2 regions of the Arthrobacter sp. NPDC058288 genome follow, and region 2 is predicted to be linked to the other one. Evidence: riboswitches for the same ligand, from Rfam matches in the RefSeq annotation. Region 2 holds a riboswitch; the other holds the start of a gene.

Region 1 (7,289 bases), 410 kb from region 2:
CGAGGGAAGTGCTTCCCGGGCCCAGTCGGGAACCGCGGTGCCGTTGCTCAGCGCCTCACAAATCACCAGGACGAAGCGGTCGATCAGGCGGCGGAGCGGTGCCGTGGTGTGCGCATACGCGGCCCCGATGGCCGACTGGATGGCGTCCTCCGGCACGTTGCCGTCAAAGGGCGTGTACCCGGCGCCCCGGAACAGCATTCCGGCGGAGTGCAGGATTGCCAGCTGCCGGGGGTCGGTGGGATCCAGGGAACGCAGGTACTCGCCGTAGCTGGCCTCACCGTCCCACGGCCTGCCGAGCGCCTTTGTCTGCCGCTTGAAGTGCAGGAGCGACCGTTCGTCCGGGGCGGGCATGGTCCTCAGGATCCCGACCTTGCCCTCGAGCATAAGGTCAGCCGCAGCCATGCCGGTCATGAGCGAAATCTGGGCGTTCCAGTCCTCCACGGGCAGGGGTGGCGCCGCCACGATGCGGTAGCCGCCGTCGGGCAGCTGTTCGATTTCCTGTTCCGGCATGTTGAGGCTGGCGCCGCCGCGGAGCCGTTCCAGTTCCACGCGCTTGATCCCCACCTCCCTGAGGAGCAGGAGGACGGGGGCGGCACTGCCGGAATCCAGGTCGGCCTGGACGCCCGTGTAGTTGAGCTTCGCCCGGCTCCGGATCCTGGCCCGGCGCACCAGCACCGACTCCACGCGGGCCGCCGCATCCAGGTCGAACTCCCAGACGAAGGCGCCGCACAACTGGCCGGCGAGGAGGCTGCCGGCCTGCTCGCTGATGGCTTCGGGGTGCAGGGGAATCCGCCCGTCCGGGGCGTAGAACGTCTGCCCCCGGCGGCGCGTCTCGGCGTCGAGCGCTCCTCCCGGCGCCACGAAGGACGGCACGTCGGCGATGGCGTAGAAAACCTTGTACCCGTCGCCTGACCGCTCGATGAAGAGGGCTTGATCCAGGTCAGTGGAAGAAGGAGGATCGATGGTCACAAAGCCCACGTCGGTGAGGTCAAGATCAGGCATCTTGTGCTCCGCAATGGCCGCCAGCGCATCCCGCAGGACATCATCGGGGAAGGGCCCGGGCAGCTCCAACTCCGTGCGCAGCGCGTTCAGCGCTTCGGCCAGGCGGTTGGTCTGTTCGTGGACACTTGGAGTCAGATGATGATGTGACACGAAAGTCAGATTAGCTCTATTTGCGCCATTAGTCTTGGACGATGAGCTCATCCCCGGCCGACACCGCTCGCCACAACCGCTTCATCGCAGACCTGTTCGGAATGATGGCCTATGGCGAGCTCTCAGCCTTCGAGAGATTCGCCGCTGACGCGCGGTATTCGCCCACCCTCCACGACCGGGCCGTGCTCGGCAGGATTGCCGTGGTGGAGTTCCGGCACTACGAGTTGGTGAGCGCCCGCCTGGAGGCCATGGGGATCGACGCCGAGGATGCCATGCTGCCGTTCCAGGCAGCCGTGGACTATTTCCATTCGCGGACGCGCCCGGCCGACTGGTACGAATCACTGATGAAGGCCTACGTGATCGATACCGTATCAGCCGACTTCTACCGGGCCATTTCCCGCTATCTTGACGCCGGAACACGGGACGTCATCGAACAGATCCAGGCTTCCGACGAGACAACGGAAGTTCTCCGCGAACGGCTGAGGAGTGCCCTTGCCGATGATCCCAGGCTTGCTTCCAGGCTTGCACTGTGGGGCAGGCGGCTGCTGGGCGAAGCACTGACCCAGGCGCAGCGGGTGAGCTACGAACATGCTTTCCCGGGAAGCCTGATCGACGGCGGGGACAGCGCCGCCGCGAAAGAGTTGGTCAGCGGGCTGACCGCGGGGCTGGCGGAGAAGCATTCCAGCCGGATGAGGCAGCTCGGCCTGACCGGATAGTCAGGATGCGCCCGCGTCGAGGGCTGCCAGCAGCGAGCTCGCGGCGGCGGCGGGGTCATCGGCCTCCGTGATGGCGCGGACCACCACGATCCGCTGCGCTCCTGCCGCCACCACCTGCTTAACGTTGCCCAGGTCGATGCCGCCGATGGCGAACCACGGCAGGGGCGCTCCGTCAACGCTTGCCCCCCCGGCACCGGCAGCTGTCCTGCGGGTGGCTTCTGCCGCATAGCGGACCAGGTCGAGGCCGACGGCGGCACGGCCCGGCTTCGTAGGAGTGGCCCACACCGGCCCGACACAGAAGTAATCCAGTCCGGCGGGACCGCGGGATGCGCCGATGGCGGCATCGATCTGTGCGGGGCTGTGCGTTGACAGGCCGATCACTGCTTCATTGCCGAGGAACTTCCGGGCCGAGGCCAGGGGGAGGTCCTTCTGTCCGATGTGGAGCACCGGCGCGCCGGAGAGCGAGGCGATGTCCGCGCGGTCGTTGACTGACCAAAGACGGCCGTGGCGGCGGGCCGCGGCCCCCAGAACCTCGAGCACCTCAAGCTCTTCGGCCGCCTCCAGGTTCTTGTCCCGGAGCTGGATGATGTCGACGCCGCCGGCGTAGGCGGCCTCAACGAAGTCGGCGAAATCGCCCCGGGCCGTGCGGGCGTCGGTGCAGAGGTACAGGCGGGCGTCGGTCAGGAGAGCTTGCTCGGTCATGGCATAAGCCTAGTTCCCCTAAACTGGGGGAGTACCGCGGGAGCCCGCCGCAGCTGTCACAAAGCTGCAGGGCTGAGAGGGCGTCAGAGCCGACCGCTTGACCTGATCCGGTTAGTACCGGCGTAGGGAAGGATGACAATGACCCCCCAGCCCCCAGCAGTCCGCCCGCACGCGCGCAGCCGCGACGAGCATGACAGGCGCCTCACCGCCGACGTCGCCGTGATCGGCGGAGGAGTCATCGGGCACGGCATCGCCTGGGAAGCCCGGCAGTCGGGCAGGTCTGTGATGATTATCGACGACGCACCGGGAACGGGCGCGAGCTGGGCCGCCGCCGGCATGTTGGCCCCCGTCAGCGAACTCCACTACCAGGAGGAAGACCTCCTGGAGCTTATGCTCCACTCCTCGGGACTGTGGCCGGCATTCGCAGCCGGCCTGGAATCCGGGCGGCAATCCCGTGAACCCGGCGCCGACGATCCGGGCACGGGCTACCTCACGACGTCGACCCTCGCCGTGGGTGCCGACGCCGCAGACCGCCGGGCGCTCGCCGACCTGCGCGGCGTCCAGCAGGCCAGCGGCCTGACGGTGGAACCGCTGACAGTCAGGGAAGCCCGGGCGCAGGAGCCGTTGCTGAGCCCGGGGATATCCTGCGCCTTCGAGATTCCGGCAGACCATCAGGTGGATCCCCGCAAGCTCCTTGCCGTGATCTCGGATTCCCTGCCCGGCTCCACCGTGCGTGAGCGGGCCGCCGGCCTGCTCTGGGAGGACGGGCGGGTCAGCGGCGTCAGCCTGGCCGGGGGCGGCACGGTGCACGCAGGCGAAACGATCCTTGCCAACGGTCTGGAAGCCGCGTCCCTGGACGGCCTGCCACCCGGGCTTCAGCTTCCGCTCCGCCCCGTGTACGGCGACATCCTGCGCCTGCGTGTCCCCGCCTACCTGCAGCCTCTGGTGACATCCACAGTCCGTGGAATGGTCCACGGAGTTCCCGTTTACATCGTGCCCCGGCAGGACGGCACCGTGGTGATCGGGGCCACGCAGCGTGAAGATGCGCTGTCAGGAGCGGGCACCGCTGCCGCCATGGCCGCGCCTGCAGGATCCTCAACCCCCGCAGGGTCGGCCGTCTCCGCCGGCGGCGTCTACCAGCTGCTCCGCGACGCGCAGGTGCTGGTTCCCGCCGTCGCCGAACTGGAACTGCTCGAAGCCACGGCGAGGGCCCGCCCGGGGACCCCGGACAACGCGCCGCTGCTGGGCCGCGTGGCAGACGCCGGAACCGGCCTGGATATTGCGGGCCTGATCATTGCCACCGGATTCTTCCGGCACGGCGTCCTGCTCACCCCTGCAGCGTCGTCCATCTGCAGGCAACTGATGGACGGCGACACCGATCCACGCTGGGCTCCGTTCCGGCCCGACCGGTTTTCGGGCCTTTCGGCCGGACCGGCAACTCCGGCAACGCCCGTACACACCGTCACAATTGACCCGAACAAGGAAACAGCATGAACATCACACTGAACGGCACGGCACATGCGGTGGCCGACGGCGCGTCCGTCACCACCCTCATCAGCCAGGTCACCGGCAGGAACCTCGCGCCCAACGGGCAGGCTGCCGACGGCCAAAAGCTGGGGGTGGCGGTGGCGCGGAATTCCGAGGTGGTGCCGCGCAGCCAGTGGTTCGTCACGGCACTGGCCGAGGGCGACGACGTCGAACTTGTTACCGCGGTACAGGGAGGTTGAGCATCATGGCAGGAACAACGGTTGCAGGCGCGGCAGGGACCGGGCAGCAGGCGGCAGCGGACCCCTTCATCGTGGACGGCGTCCCGCTGGGATCACGGCTGATCATGGGCACCGGCGGTGCGCCCAGCCTGGACGGACTGGGGGCTGCCCTGATCGCGTCCGGCACGGAGCTGACCACCGTGGCCATGCGCCGCTACTCGCCGGCGGAAACAGGCTCGCTGTTCCAGCTCCTGGTGGACCACAACATCAGGGTCCTGCCCAACACAGCCGGTTGCTTCACCGCGAGGGACGCCGTGATGACGGCGGAACTGGCGCGGGAGGCGCTGGAGACGGACTGGGTGAAGCTTGAAGTGATTGCCGACGAACACACGCTGCTGCCGGACGCCGTGGAGCTGGTGGACGCCACCGAGCAGCTGGTAAACCGCGGGTTCAAAGTGTTCGCCTACACAAATGACGACCCCGTGCTGGCACTTCGACTGGAGAACCTCGGTGCCACCGCAGTCATGCCGCTCGGGTCCCCGATCGGCACCGGCCTGGGCATCCTGAACCCGCACAACATCGAACTCATCGTTTCCCGGGCCTCCGTCCCCGTGGTGCTGGATGCGGGCATCGGCACGGCGTCGGACGCGGCGCTCGCCATGGAACTGGGTTGCGACGCGGTGCTGCTGGCGACAGCGGTGACGCGGGCACAGAACCCGGCGATGATGGGGCAGGCCTTCAAACACGCAGTCATCGCCGGTAGGCTGGCGAAAGCGGCAGGACGGATCCCGCGCCGCGAGCACGCTCTTGCCTCGTCGGCAATGGAAGGCCGGGCGGAGTTCCTGTAGGCGTACCATCCAAGGAGCCAGCGGTGACAGGCACGGAAGACACTCTCAACCAAACCCAGATTGACGCCGCCCTCGCAGAGCTGCCCGACTGGCGGCACCAATCGGGTGGCCTGGTGACCGTCTTCAAGGCTCCGACCGCGGCCGCTGCGCTTGAGCTGATTGCCGCCGTCGGGCGCCTGGCTGAGGAACAAAACCACCACCCGGACCTGGACTGGCGTTACAACAGGGTGTTTATCCGCTTTACGTCCCACGACGCCGGCACGCAGGTGACAGGGCGGGACGTTGCCGCGGCGGCGGCCGTCAGCTCCGCTGCCGCCGCCGTGGCAGCGGTGGCCGTTCCAGCCAAGTACCCGCCCCGCGCCCCCAGCACTTAGAGCCGCAGCGCTTATTTAGAGCCGCAGTGCCGCGGTGAGCTCCTTCGTGTCATACAGGGCACGCTTCCGGCCCAGGTACACCGCGGCGGCGAGAGCCGCCCCGGTGCCCAGGACCATGGGGAGCACCCACGGAATCCACGTCAGGCCCGGCTGGTAACCAAGCCCTGCGGCCATGAAGATGATCCAGCTCAGCATCCCCACGGCAGTCGCCACGCCCGCCGGCATGCCGATGCCGTACTTCGCATGCCGCCTGTCGTTGGCCCAGACAACAAAACCTGCGGCCACGGTCACGAGGGCCACGATTACCAGGGAAAGCATTCAGCGAACTCCTTGCTGCAGGGCGGTTCGGGACGAGGTGAAGCTGTGGCCTAGAGCTGGCCGAAACCGACGCGGCGGGCTTCCTCGGCGCCGATCTCAACGTAACCCAGGACATTGGCGGGAATAATGACCACGCGGCCCTTTTCGTCAGTCAGGCGCAGTTCAGCGCCTTTGCTAATGGATTCCTCGACGAGCTTTGCCACCGAGTCAGCATCCTGAGCCGATTCCAGCACAATTTCGCGGCCAATGTTCTGAATGCCGATCTTTACTTCCACAGCGAGGCCTCCCAGCCAATCAAAGTTCTAAAGGTGTTCTCTATTTGTAGTCTAGGTTTCCTTGGGAAAGCGCGAGATTCCGCGCCAAGCTAAACGATAGATCAGGTCGCTGGCCACATCGATGTCCAGGTTCCCGTCGGTTTCCAGCCAATAGCGTGCGCTGACCTGGGCCATGCCGGCGAGTCCACGGCCCAGCAACTGGGCCTCCAGCATAGGGAGCTTGGTGTCCTCGGCGATGACCCGCGCAATGGCGTCGGCAAAAGTCTTGTTGAATGTTTCAAGCCTGGAACTGACATCGCTGTCATTGATCAGGTCCGATTCAAACACCAGCCGGTGGGCCTGGTCGTCGCTGGCAATAAAGCGGTAGTAGGCACGCATGACCGCCTGGACGCGCTCGTCGTTGTCGTCGGTGGAATTCAGCGCACCCATCATGAGGTCCGTGAGTGCACTGAGGTGGCTGTCCAGCAGGGCGAGGTAGAGCTCGCGTTTGGAAGGGAAGTGCTGATAAAGCACCGGTTTGCTGACATGGGCGGTTTCAGCGATCTCGTCCATGGCGGCGCCGTGGTAGCCGTTGGCCACAAAGACTTCCTGGGCGGCCGCCAGCAACTGGGCGCGTCGTTCGTCACGCGGGAGCCGCGCCGAACGCGCACCGCCGGTCCGCGCTTGTCCCGCGGCTGCCTTCCCGGCCTGTGTCCGATCAACCGGTGCATGATGAACCACTGTTGGCCTTCTTTCCATTGCAGTTACCTACACTTTACGCGCGGGTAATATGACCTTGCGGCATCTTCGGGCATACATTGAAGTATGGCTTCCACGATCACCGCAACTGCTGTCCCTGCAACCCTGGATCCTCTCGTGGAACCGGCGGATGCCCTGACCGCCGAAGAGGTGGAGCGCTACTCCCGCCACCTCATCATTCCGGAGATCGGCACGCCAGGCCAACGCCGGCTCAAGAACGCCAGGGTCCTGGTCATTGGAGCCGGCGGACTGGGCTCGCCGGCACTCCTCTACCTTGCCGCCGCGGGCGTGGGAACCTTGGGAATCATCGACGACGACGCCGTTGACCTGAGCAATCTGCAGCGACAGGTCATCCACGGCGTTGCGGACGTGGGGCGGTCCAAGATCGAGTCAGCACGCGACTCCATTGCCGCGCTCAACCCCTTGGTGGATGTTCAGCTCCATAATGTGCGGCTCGACG
Region 2 (7,289 bases):
TGCCAGATCGCAGCCGGGATTTCGACTTGACACCCGCCAGCCGGCTCAGGAGGACCAGACGTACAGCCCGGTGCGGGCGTTCGGATCCACGCTGCCGGCCATGCGTGCGAGCTGCTGGACATAGCCGCGGGCTTCTTCTGAACCAAAAGGCATGTCCTCCTCAGCCGCCCACCTGGCCGCCACATCCTCCAGGACATCGCCCTCGCCTTCGGTCTCGTAGCTGAGGAGTTCGGCGAGCGCCCGGACCATGGCGGCCGGCACGCCCAGCAGCGAATCACTCGCCACGTCCACCATGGCGAGTTCGTAGTCGGCTCCTGACGCGTGGACCGCCGCTCCAGCGAGGTCGCCCAGCTGCTCTATCTCAAAGTCGCTGATGTCGGGAATCCGAAGCGCGTCCGGAGCAGCGGCACCGCCGCCGTCGAGTGCCGCCGCGCGCTTGAGTGCCTCATCGTGGGTGGAAACAAAGATTTCGGTGAAACCCATGGAAATCATCCTCATTCCGTCGACGGTGTGATGGTCCGGGCGGGGGCTTCGCAGCCGCCCCCGGACCTCCGGTTTTAGCCTAACCCAGAAGGACGCGCAGGCCTGCGACGCCTCAGCGGACAGCGACCCGGATCCGGTTGCGCCACGGATCTTCAAACCGCAGCTCGGCTCCGGTGTGGTGCGACCCCACGCCGGCAACCCGCAAACGGTCGGCAAGCGCGCCGACGTCGTCCGTTCCCGGCACTTCGATCAGGACTTCGCCCAGGCCCAGGGTGTCCTTACGGGGACCTGCGCCACGGCTGTTCCAGACGTTCATCGCCATGTGGTGGTGGTAGCCGCCGGCGGAGACGAAAAGGGCCTGCCCGTGCCATCCGGCGGTTTTCTCGAAACCGAGGGTGCCCACGTAGAAGTCGTGCGCCGACTGGACATCACCCACTTGCAGGTGGACGTGCCCGACGCCGGCCGCGGCCTCGCGCTGCCCGCTTACCGCCTCCTCGCTCAGGAATTCCTGCAGGAAGCGCTGCGGCGGGAGGGCGAGGCTGTCCATGACCACATTAGTCCCCTCCCAGGACCAGTCGGTGCGGGGACGGTCCCAGTACAGCTCGATGCCGTTGCCCTCGGGGTCGCTGAAGTAGAAAGCCTCGCTGACGAGATGGTCGGCGCTCCCGGTGAACAGCCGCGGTTCATACCGGGCGGCGGAGGCCACCGTGGCCGCGAGCGACGGCCGGTCCTCGAAGAGGAGTGCCGTGTGGAACAGCCCGGCCTCGCCGCGGGCCGGGAGATTGAGGCCCGGAGCCGGCGCCAGGTGGACCAAGGGTGTGCCCCGGCGGCCAAGGTACACGCCGCCGTCCTCCTCAGCCACGGCCTCCAGCCCGAGCGCCCGCTGGTAGTAGTCCGTCATGAGCTTCATGTCGCCCACTTTGAGCATCACCGCGCCCATGGCGAGATCGGCGGGCAGCAGGTCCTTGCTGCTGGATTCTGTGGTCATGGCAACTCCAAACTCCCGAAACGTGGCCGCCGGCGACCGACGACGCTTACATAGAGTAAATTACTTGAAGCTTCAATTTATTCCTTGTGGAGCTGCCGACCGCGAAGAATGATGTGCGTGAGGTCCCGCAGTGTTGCCGGGTCGAGCCTGGGGTCCCGTTCGCACAGTACAACGTCGGCGCTGGCACCTTCGGCGATGCCGTCCGCCCCCAGCCACCCACGCGCGGCCCAGGAAGCCGCGTCCAGGGCTGAAGCCGCCGGCAGGCCGGCTGCATGGAGTGCCTGGATCTCGTCCACTATCCGGCCGTGGCCGATGACGCTGCCCGCGTCTGTCCCGGCGTAGATCGGGACGCCGGCTTCGAAGGCCTCGAGGATGCGCTCGTTCCGTCGCTCCCAGAGCGCCCGCATGTGCGCCGCGTACACGGGAAACTTCGCTTCCGCGCGGCTCGCGATGTCCGGGAATGTCGCAATGTTGATCAGCGTGGGAACGATGGGAACGCGCTGCTCCACGAAACGCGGCACGTGCCGCGGCAGCAGGCCGGTTCCGTGTTCGATGCAGTCGATGCCGGCGTCGAGCATGTCATCCAGGGTGTCCTCCGCGAAACAGTGGGCGGTCACCCTGGCACCTTCGTCGTGGGCGGCGCGGACAGCGTCCCGCACCACTGCGGCGGGGAACGACGGCGAAAGATCGCCGGCGTCGCGGTCGATCCAGTCCCCGACGAGCTTGACCCAGCCGTCACCCGCCATCGCCTGCTTGCGGACGGCCTCCACCAGCCCATCCGGCTCAACTTCGACGGCGAATCCCCGAAGGTAGCGGCGGGTCCTGGCGATGTGGCGGCCGGCCCGGATGATGCGTGGAAGCTCCGGTCGCTGCTGGAGCCAGCGCGTGTCGTGGACGGCGCCGGCGTCGCGGACAAGCAGCGTGCCGGCGTTCCGGTCTGTAACGGCCTGTTCCCCAGCCACGGAATCCGGAACGTCCCCCTCCGGTCCGAGTCCGATGTGGCAATGCGCATCCACCAGGCCCGGCAGCACCCAGCCGTTCAACACCAGGTCAGGCGGAGCGGCCGGCCGTGTGAACGTCAGCCTGCCGTCCACAGACCAGAGGCCCCGCCGCTCCTGGTCCGGGGCGGTGAGCACGGTCCCGCTGAATTCGATGACGCCACGCATGCTTCAAGCCTAAACCGCCCTTCCACCCTCCCTGTTGTGACCGGCATGTGACGTGGACCCTCCCCGCCCCTGTGGTAGCTTCGTCTACGACCACACGGGTGCCCCTGCAAGGGCTGAGATCGGGCTGACGCGGCCTGCGACCGTTGAACCTGTCCGGGTAATGCCGGCGAAGGAAGTGAGTATTCCGTGAATACACAAGAAACACAGCTGATCCCTGCCCAAAATGAAACGCAGTCCCTGAAGTCCCACTCGCTGGGATTCATTTCGGACGAGGCCTCCGGGATCCGGGTACCTGTGACCGAAATTGCCCTTGAGGCCTCACCGGGCGGGGCGGCCAACCCGCCGTTCCGCGTATACCGGACCGCCGGTCCAGGCAGCGATCCCGTGGTGGGGCTGGAACCGTTCAGGACCCGGTGGATCGAATCGCGGGCCGACACCGAGCCCTACAGCGGCCGGGAACGGAACCTGCTGGACGACGGCAAGTCGGCAGTGCGCCGCGGCGCTGCGTCCGCGGAGTGGAAGGGCGCGCAGCCCGTGCCCCGCCGCGCCGTCGAAGGCAAGACTGTCACGCAGATGCACTACGCCCGGCAGGGCGTGGTGACGCCGGAGATGCAATTCGTTGCACTCCGCGAAAACTGCGATGTGGAGCTGGTCCGCAGCGAAGTGGCTGCCGGCCGCGCCATCATCCCCAACAACATCAACCACCCGGAATCCGAACCGATGATCATCGGCAAGGCATTCCTCGTGAAGATCAACGCCAATATCGGCAACTCGGCCGTCACGAGCTCCATCGCGGAGGAGGTCGACAAGCTGCAGTGGGCCACATTGTGGGGCGCCGACACTGTGATGGACCTGTCCACTGGCGATGACATCCACACCACGCGTGAGTGGATCATCCGCAACTCCCCCGTGCCGATCGGTACCGTTCCCATCTACCAGGCCCTGGAGAAGGTCAACGGCGAGGCCAACAAACTGACGTGGGAAATTTTCCGCGACACCGTGATCGAGCAGTGCGAACAAGGCGTGGACTACATGACCATCCACGCCGGGGTGCTGCTGCGGTATGTGCCGCTGACGGCCAACCGGGTGACGGGCATCGTCTCCAGGGGCGGCTCCATCATGGCCGGCTGGTGCCTTGCCCACCACCAGGAAAACTTCCTCTACACGCACTTCGACGAGCTCTGCGAAATTTTTGCCAAATACGACGTCGCGTTCTCGCTGGGCGACGGCCTGCGGCCCGGCGCAACAGCGGACGCGAACGACGCCGCCCAGTTCGCCGAGCTCGACACCCTGGCCGAACTGACGCAGCGTGCCTGGGAGTTCGACGTGCAGGTGATGGTGGAAGGGCCCGGCCACGTGCCGTTCCACCTGGTCCGCGAAAACGTGGAACGCCAGCAGGAACTCTGCAAGGGAGCACCGTTCTACACGCTGGGGCCGCTGGTCACGGACATAGCCCCGGGCTACGACCACATCACCTCCGCCATCGGCGCCACGGAAATCGCCCGGTACGGCACAGCCATGCTCTGCTACGTCACGCCCAAGGAACACTTGGGGCTGCCAAACAAGGACGATGTCAAAACCGGAGTGATCACCTACAAGATTGCCGCCCATGCCGCCGACCTGGCCAAGGGCCACCCCGGCGCGCACGAACGCGACGACGCCCTGTCCAAGGCCCGGTTCGAGTTCCGCTGGCGGGACCAGTTTGCCCTGTCGCTGGACCCGGTCACCGCCGAGTCCTTCCACGACGAGACGCTTCCCGCGGAACCGGCCAAGACTGCGCACTTCTGCTCCATGTGCGGGCCCAAGTTCTGCTCCATGCGCATCAGCCAGGACATCAGGGACGAGTACGGTTCAGCCGAAGCACAGGCGGCACTCGCCGAGATGGCGGCCGGCATGCGTGAAAAGAGCAACGAATTCCTGGCGGCCGGCGGCAAGGTCTACCTCCCCGAGCCGCAGGTTCCAGCCCCCGGGCGACCGGCCCGGCTCAGTGCAGCGACGGGCGACGGTGCCGCTACGACGCCTGTGAGTGCTGACGCCTGCTGACTTCTCCGATGAATGACCGGATGACCCGGTCTCCCTCCACCGAATCCTGAGGCCGGTGTCCGCCCGCGGCAACGCGGTGCTGGGCACCGGTTTCGCGCAGGTAACCGGCAATCTCCTCGTAGAGCGGTTCCCATCCGCCGGTCAGGACGAGCGTGGGCACACCCGGCACGATCTGCAGCGGCGCCTCCCACGGAGGCGCCTGCAACCGTAGCCTGCGGGCGGCGTTAAGTGCTTCCGGCGTGGCCGGGCCATCACTGTGCACGGAAAATGCCCGCCGGACAAACTCCCGCTGGAAGTCGTCGTCGCCGAGCTGGTGCCGCACGTCGAATAGCGGCTGCATCAGTGCGCGGTGGGCAGCAGTAGCGGGAAGTTCGGCGGTCAGTGACAGGCAGGCGGGTTCCACCAGAGTGAGGGAATGCACCAGGTCCGGTCGTTCCACGGCCGCCATCATCGCCGCAATGGCGCCCTGGGCATGGGCCACCACATGTCCGCCGGCGGTGCCCCGGCCATCGTCCGCCAAGGCACCGAGCACAATCCCGGCGTCCGCCTGGAAGTCCGATTCGAGCGGCTCCGCAGCGGCGTCGAAGCCGTGGCGGCGCAGGAACAGTGCGTCATAGGCCAGGGCCATGCCGTGTTGCTTGGGCCACGCGGCAGACCCGAAGGCCCCCGAACCGTGGACGAACACTACGCGCTGCTTAAACATGCCCCAACCCTATGGCAATGGCCGGACAATTCGGCCGGTCGACATTGATCCTGCCGGCAGGCATGTTGCCCGTGCGGAAAACCGCACCGCCAGTAACTACTTGCTCCCGCCGAGGAACTTGTCGAAGCCCTTGGGCAGGTTGAGCTGTGACGGATCGAAATCCGCTCCCTGCTGACCGAACGCGGCCCCGGTCGGAAGTGACTTGCCGGCGCTAGCGCGCCTGGCCTCGGCATCCCGGAGTTCCTGGGCTGCCTTGGCCGGGTTTCCCGACTTGGCCTTCTTCTTCGGCGCGTTCCTGGCGCCCTTGCGGGCTCCTGCGCCGCCGCCCATGCCCGGCATTCCGGGCATGCCCGGCATTCCGCCGCCCGCAGCCATCTTCTTCATCATCTTCTGCGCCTGGGCGAACCGCTCCAGCAGGCCGTTGACGTCCGAGACGTGCATGCCCGAACCCTTGGCGATGCGTGCGCGGCGCGAGCCGTTAATGATCTTGGGGGCAACGCGCTCGTGCGGCGTCATGGAGCGAACGATCGCTTCCACCCGGTCGATTTCACGTTCGTCGAACTGCTCCAGCTGCTGGCGGATGTTCTGCGCGCCCGGCATCATCATGAGCATCTTCTTCATGGATCCCATGTTGCGGATCTGCTGCATCTGCGCGAGGAAGTCGTCCAGGGTGAAGTCTTCCTGGTCGGCGAACTTCTTCGCCATCCGGGCGGCTTCGTCTTTGTCCCAGGACTTTTCTGCCTGTTCGATCAGGGTGAGGACGTCACCCATGTCCAGGATGCGGGACGCCATGCGGTCCGGGTGGAACAACTCAAAATCGTCGACGCCTTCGCCGGTGGAGGCAAACATGACGGGCTTGCCGGTGACCGACGCGACGGACAGGGCGGCACCGCCGCGGGCGTCGCCGTCGAGCTTGGAAAGCACGATACCCGTGAAGTTGACTCCTTCATCGAAGGCAAGCGCCGTGTTGACGGCGTCCTGTCCGATCATCGAGTCGATGACGAAGAGCACTTCGTTGGGGACGATCGCCCGGCGGATCTGGCGCGCCTGCTCCATCATTTCGGCATCCACACCGAGCCGGCCGGCGGTGTCCACAATAACGACATCGTGAAGCTTCTGACGCGCTTCCTCGACGCCGGCGCGGGCAACTGCCACGGGGTCGCCGGCCGGGTGTTCCAGCTCCATGGAGGTGGCACCCGGGTGCGGGGCGAAGACGGGAACCCCGGCGCGCTGGCCCACAACCTGTAGCTGGTTGACAGCATTGGGCCGCTGGAGGTCGCAGGCCACGAGCATGGGGCTGTGGCCCTGGGACTTCAGCCATTTGGACAGCTTGCCGGCGAGGGTGGTCTTGCCGGCACCCTGGAGGCCCGCCAGCATGATGATGGTGGGGCCGGTCTTGGCCAGGCGGATACGCCGGGTCTCGCCGCCCAGGATTTCGACGAGTTCCTCATTGACGATCTTGACGATCTGCTGGCTGGGGTTCAGCGCACCGGACACCTCGGCACCCAGGGCCCGCTCGCGCACCCGGCCCGTGAACTCGCGGACCACGGGCACGGCAACGTCAGCGTCCAGGAGGGCCCGCCGGATCTCGCGGACCGTGGCGTCAACGTCCGCCTCGGTGAGGCGGCCCTTGCCGCGAAGATTCTTGAAGGTTGCTGTCAACCGGTCAGAGAGTGAATTGAACACGCGCCGTGCACTTCTTTCAGTGGATCTACAGCTGGCGGCCGGTGCGGCGCGCCAGAGTCGTGACTGTTATTGGCCTGGACCAACTGCCTCGACAACGGGACTCGACTATCTAGGGTACCAAGACAGCCCTTCAAGATGGCATGCTGGCAGGATGGCCGCCCAAACCACTGTAAAAACACTGCTCATCCTCGGCGCGTCCGGGGACCTCACCGGCCGGCTC

Evidence for each region. A riboswitch is a leader RNA that binds a small molecule or an ion and turns the genes downstream of it on or off. The one in region 2 is predicted to bind thiamine pyrophosphate.
Region 1: linked by a shared signal. The riboswitch ahead of thiO (glycine oxidase ThiO) and the one ahead of thiC (phosphomethylpyrimidine synthase ThiC) in region 2 are both predicted to bind thiamine pyrophosphate.

The regions. Positions count from the first base shown of each region.
Region 1 covers NZ_JBHVYH010000001.1:745,070-752,358, forward strand. Annotated here, with positions in the region: gene ACFVWT_RS03490 (RNB domain-containing ribonuclease) at 1-1,152, opposite strand, end outside; gene ACFVWT_RS03495 (ferritin-like fold-containing protein) at 1,194-1,868, shown strand; gene thiE (thiamine phosphate synthase) at 1,869-2,570, opposite strand; TPP riboswitch at 2,597-2,716, shown strand; gene thiO (glycine oxidase ThiO) at 2,703-4,064, shown strand; gene thiS (sulfur carrier protein ThiS) at 4,061-4,297, shown strand; gene ACFVWT_RS03515 (thiazole synthase) at 4,303-5,124, shown strand; gene ACFVWT_RS03520 (4a-hydroxytetrahydrobiopterin dehydratase) at 5,148-5,498, shown strand; gene ACFVWT_RS03525 (hypothetical protein) at 5,514-5,816, opposite strand; gene ACFVWT_RS03530 (DUF3107 domain-containing protein) at 5,867-6,091, opposite strand; gene ACFVWT_RS03535 (TetR/AcrR family transcriptional regulator) at 6,143-6,829, opposite strand; gene moeB (molybdopterin-synthase adenylyltransferase MoeB) at 6,896-7,289, shown strand, end outside.
Region 2 covers NZ_JBHVYH010000001.1:1,153,583-1,160,871, reverse strand. Annotated here, with positions in the region: gene ACFVWT_RS05515 (hypothetical protein) at 46-483, opposite strand; gene ACFVWT_RS05510 (VOC family protein) at 596-1,471, opposite strand; gene ACFVWT_RS05505 (amidohydrolase family protein) at 1,549-2,637, opposite strand; TPP riboswitch at 2,722-2,829, shown strand; gene thiC (phosphomethylpyrimidine synthase ThiC) at 2,824-4,680, shown strand; gene ACFVWT_RS05495 (alpha/beta hydrolase) at 4,649-5,383, opposite strand; gene ffh (signal recognition particle protein) at 5,480-7,069, opposite strand; gene ACFVWT_RS05485 (glucose-6-phosphate dehydrogenase) at 7,221-7,289, shown strand, end outside.